DNA from 2 places in the Psychrobacillus sp. FSL H8-0484 genome. Region 1 is predicted to be linked to the other one. Evidence: riboswitches for the same ligand, from Rfam matches in the RefSeq annotation. Region 1 holds a riboswitch; the other holds the start of a gene.
The links. Region 1 has a riboswitch for FMN ahead of ribE (riboflavin synthase). Riboswitches for the same ligand answer to the same signal wherever they lie in the genome.
Positions count from the first base shown of each region.

Region 2: it holds a riboswitch for FMN, as region 1 does, so the genes downstream of both, MHH81_RS07040 (ECF transporter S component) here and ribE (riboflavin synthase) in region 1, are expected to answer to the same signal.

Region 1 is NZ_JBBOSZ010000001.1:2,146,603-2,148,807, reverse strand. It holds gene MHH81_RS10365 (phosphotransferase enzyme family protein) at 1-202, opposite strand, end outside; FMN riboswitch at 703-834, shown strand; FMN riboswitch at 979-1,110, shown strand; gene ribE (riboflavin synthase) at 1,342-1,980, shown strand; partial or broken gene ribB (3,4-dihydroxy-2-butanone-4-phosphate synthase) at 2,001-2,205, shown strand, end outside.
Region 2 is NZ_JBBOSZ010000001.1:1,515,343-1,517,547, reverse strand. It holds gene MHH81_RS07045 (ferredoxin) at 1-183, shown strand, start outside; gene MHH81_RS07040 (ECF transporter S component) at 230-823, opposite strand; FMN riboswitch at 978-1,110, opposite strand; gene MHH81_RS07035 (hypothetical protein) at 1,311-2,205, opposite strand, start outside.

The DNA.
Region 1 (2,205 bases):
CTTTTATTTGTTCTATGGAATTATCTTGTTCAAAACTAAATCGTAAAAAGTATGGAACTTGATTATGTTCAAAAACATACACAAAGTTTGAACTTGCGCGCCAAACTTTTAAAGTACCCGCGTCATGTTCCCAAAATTGAATAAGTTGCTGGGCAACAGTGTTGGCAGATAATCCTCTTACCATGATTCCTAAATTCATCATCTTTTATTTTTCCTCCCATTACCTTTGAGAGGAATAAACCCCCATTAAGAGATAAACCCTCTCATCAGCATGTTAATTTGACATTCTCTATTTTTCAAAACGTCACCCCTTCCTAAAATATCGGCTATATAAAAACAGCCATCTTTTATTTTATTCTCCATAAAAAAATTATTACCTTCTGACACATTAAATTAAGTAAAATTCTTCGATAGCTATGCTTGGGTAGACATTGATAGTATTCATTATTTTGATGCTTAGAAAATGAGGATTCCAGCGTTTTTATTTATTTTATTTTTCAGATGGGAAGGAATTGTAGCTCAAGAAAAATGGCCAATTAATAGGGGGAATAAGCATTCGGATTGATCAAAAAATACGAGAGCTAAACATTCCATTTGAGAGAATTCATGAGAAAAAAATGATTGATTAATAGTTTTTATGCATTTTAATACTTTATAGATGATTTTTTATCATGAAAGTGCTATATTAAATTTTATAGATGAATAGTCCTTCGGGGTCGGGTGAAATTCCCAATCGACGGTGATGAAGAAATTCTAAGCCCGTGAGCCTTTTTTAAGGCAGGATTTGGTGTAAATCCAAAGCCGACAGTATAGTCTGGATGGGAGAAGGATGTACGAGTAAGCTTATTTCCTTATGGAGAAAAATACACTCCTAAAGGTTTATTTGTCGATGCTTCATACATAATTACCTGATCCCCCGTAGAGAACATTATCTATGGGGTTTTATTTTTGAGTAAAACCGAACAAAATTTCATATGAGCACTCCTTCGGGGTCGGGTGAAATTCCCAATCGACGGTGATGAAGAAATTCTAAGCCCGTGAGCCTTTTATAAGGCAGGATTTGGTGTAAATCCAAAGCCGACAGTATAGTCTGGATGGGAGAAGGATGTGCGAGCAAGCTTATTTCCTTGTGGAGAAAATACACTTCAAAAGGTTTATTTGTCGATGCTTCCAACATAGATTTCCTAACCACCCCTTAGATTATTCTCTAAGGGGTTTTATTTTTGAGTAAACCCGAATGAATTTCAAGTAGTTCATTCTTTTGAAGTGGGTGAGTTTCAAAACTACTGAATGAAGAAGGAATACTTGAAATCTAATTGAATGCGAAACGAGGTGATGCAAATGTTCACAGGAATTGTAGAAGATTTAGGCAAGGTTAAAGCAATGAAAAGCGGAGCAAATAGCATGCAGTTAACATTAGAATCCAAAAAGATTGTAGAAGACATCCATTTGGGAGACAGTATTGCAGTTAATGGTGTTTGTTTAACCGTTATTTCATTTTCGAATAACCTATTCACCGTTGATGTCATGCCAGAAACGGTAAAGGCTACAAATATACGATCCTTGCAAATAGGACATGTTGTTAATTTGGAACGTGCAATGCCAGCAAATGGACGATTTGGCGGTCATTTTGTTTCGGGCCATGTGGATGGCACGGGTGTAATTTTGAGAAAAAGAAAACTAGAAAACGCGGTATACGTGGATATTGGTATCAGTAAAGAACTAAGTAAATACTGTATGCTAAAAGGTTCGGTAGCGATTGATGGTATTAGTTTAACTATTTTTGATGTTCAACCTACGCAACTGACTGTTTCACTCATTCCTGTTACATTCAGCGAGACCATTTTAGGGATCAAAAGAGAGCATGATACGGTGAACATTGAAAATGATTTACTTGGCAAGTATGTTATTAACCAACTAGAGCGAAAACAAGAAAATTCATCGATTTCAATGGATTTTTTAAGACAAAACGGATTTTAATAAGAGGCGGTGTTTTACGTATGTTCAATACAATTGAAGAAGCAATTGAAGATTTAAAAAGAGGTAAGATCATTATCGTGGTAGACGATGAGAATCGTGAAAATGAGGGGGATTTTCTGGTACTGGCAGATTACGCAACCCCAGAAAATATTAACTTTATGGCTACATATGGTCGTGGTTTAATTTGCACGCCTATTACGAAAAAAATAGCGGATCGTCTCGATT
Region 2 (2,205 bases), 630 kb from region 1:
CCAGATATCTATGATTATGATGATGAAGGAATTGCTTTCGTCATTTTAGATAATAACATGGGTACGACGGAAGTTCCAGAAGAACTGCTAGAGGACATGGAAGATGCTTTTGAAGGCTGTCCTACAGATTCCATAAAAGTAGCAGACGAATCATTCGAAGGTGACGCTTTAAAGTTCGAATAATACAATACGAAAGGTCGTTTCTCTCCATTAGAGAAACGACCTTTTTTTAATTTACATTAGGAAGTTGAAATGAATGTGTTACTTTATCCAGCAAAGGTTTCATTCGCTTAAATAAAACAATCATAACAATTGTCACTAAAATACCTTTTATTAAGTTAAACGGTAAAATACCGAAAATAATTGTATTGAATAATGCTGTACCTGTTTCCATTGGGAAATTTAAAAAATAGGAATACATAGGTAAGAATACATAATAATTTAAAATACTCATGCCAAAGGCCATCGAAATTGTTCCTGCTCCTAAACCAAACGCAATTCCTTTAGAAGATGTAACTTTACGATAAATTAAATAAACAGGTGTTAAAAATAAAATACTTGTTACGAAGTTAGCCATATGTCCAACTGGTACACCAGTTGGACTACCTGCGAACAGCCAATCTAACACATTTTTCAAAAATGCAACGAGTACTCCTGCTATAGGTCCCATAGTGATTGCAGCAATTAATGCTGGAATATCACTGAAGTCCACTTTCAAATATGCAGGTAAAGCAGGTAACGGAAACGCCAGCAGCATTAATACAAAAGAAATACTACTCAACATAGCGATTGCAATAAGCATTCGCGTCTTACTTTTAATCATAAATCCTCTCTCCTTTTGCGATTCACTCCACAAGAAGAAAGGTTCAGATCGTTTGTATAACTCAGAAAATCCCTTAAGCGGTTATTTGCTTAAGGGAGTAAAAGGTACACTTAAATAAGCGTATCCGTATAGAGCATACGAAAAACGACTGCACCTTCACCTTCTCCCATCCAGACTATACTGTCGGCTTTGGAATTTAACCAAATCCTGCCTTAACGGCTCGCGGGCTCAAGAAAAAAAATTCTATTACCGCCGATCGGGAATTGCACCCTGCCCCGAAGATGAATCAATATTTTTTTGTCCTTCAAGCTAGTTATCTTGAATTAATAACATCTTAACAAAATAATGGAGGAGATGCAATAATACTGTTTCATATTTTAGTAGAAGGCTCTGTTAAACGATCATGTTGTTATGAACGAAAATCCGCTCGCTTTCCGATAGAAAAAAAGAATGCTACCCCTAAGATATTTAAGGGTAGCATTCTCAGCTATTGTTTTGTTTGCAAGATAAATCCATTAGGACCTAGTGGTTTAGGAAGTGTCTTTGTTAAATCAAATTCCTCCCATTGCTGCTGGACAATATTTTCCAGCTTCACTTCAGTCTCAAAGCTAGCTGCTGTTAAAGCGAATGCTTCTATCATCAGGGTTGCATCTTTTCGATCCAATGTTGTTAAGTCTAGAGGTTCATCAAACTGAATAACAGCAGTCCCATTGTCATCTCTATAGGAATAAGTAACTTCATTTGGAATAACAGGAATGTAAAGATCACTCTCTCGTTTCTTCATTTGCTCAAATGCCTCAGAAATTGTTGTAACTGCATTTACATTGGAAGTTAAATACGCTCCACCGTTCAAAGCTACATATTTGTGATAGTAACGCCCATTTACACCAGTTAAAGGGGTAGGTTCATCCAAGGGTCCGAACTGATCCCAAACGCTAGGAGTTCCATCCTCGTTTAATCTAACTAACCAATCAAAGTCTGAGAAAATTTCATTTATTGAAGTCCAATAAGGAATGGATGTGCCAGAAGCTGTATCATAGCCATGGCCTTCTGGTAAATAATGCTTTAACACATTATCCTCTGCCACAAAATAACCTTTGTATGGATGATAATCATTAAATCCTAATGCCTCTTCATCAATCATTTCTGCATAGCGTTCATACAACTGTAGACTATTTGGCTTTATATCAGGAAAATCAATAGCTATTTGCTCTTTTGGAATAATAATGGTCACTGGAAGCGAATATGCATTTTCCACTAACGAAAAGTGGAATACCGTTCCTCCATTTAAACTATCTCCATATACAGCCGTTGCGGAAGAATTAAGTGGTAGCAACTCTACTGGAGACTCAACAATACTAGCCATTGTTGTCATTTCATTT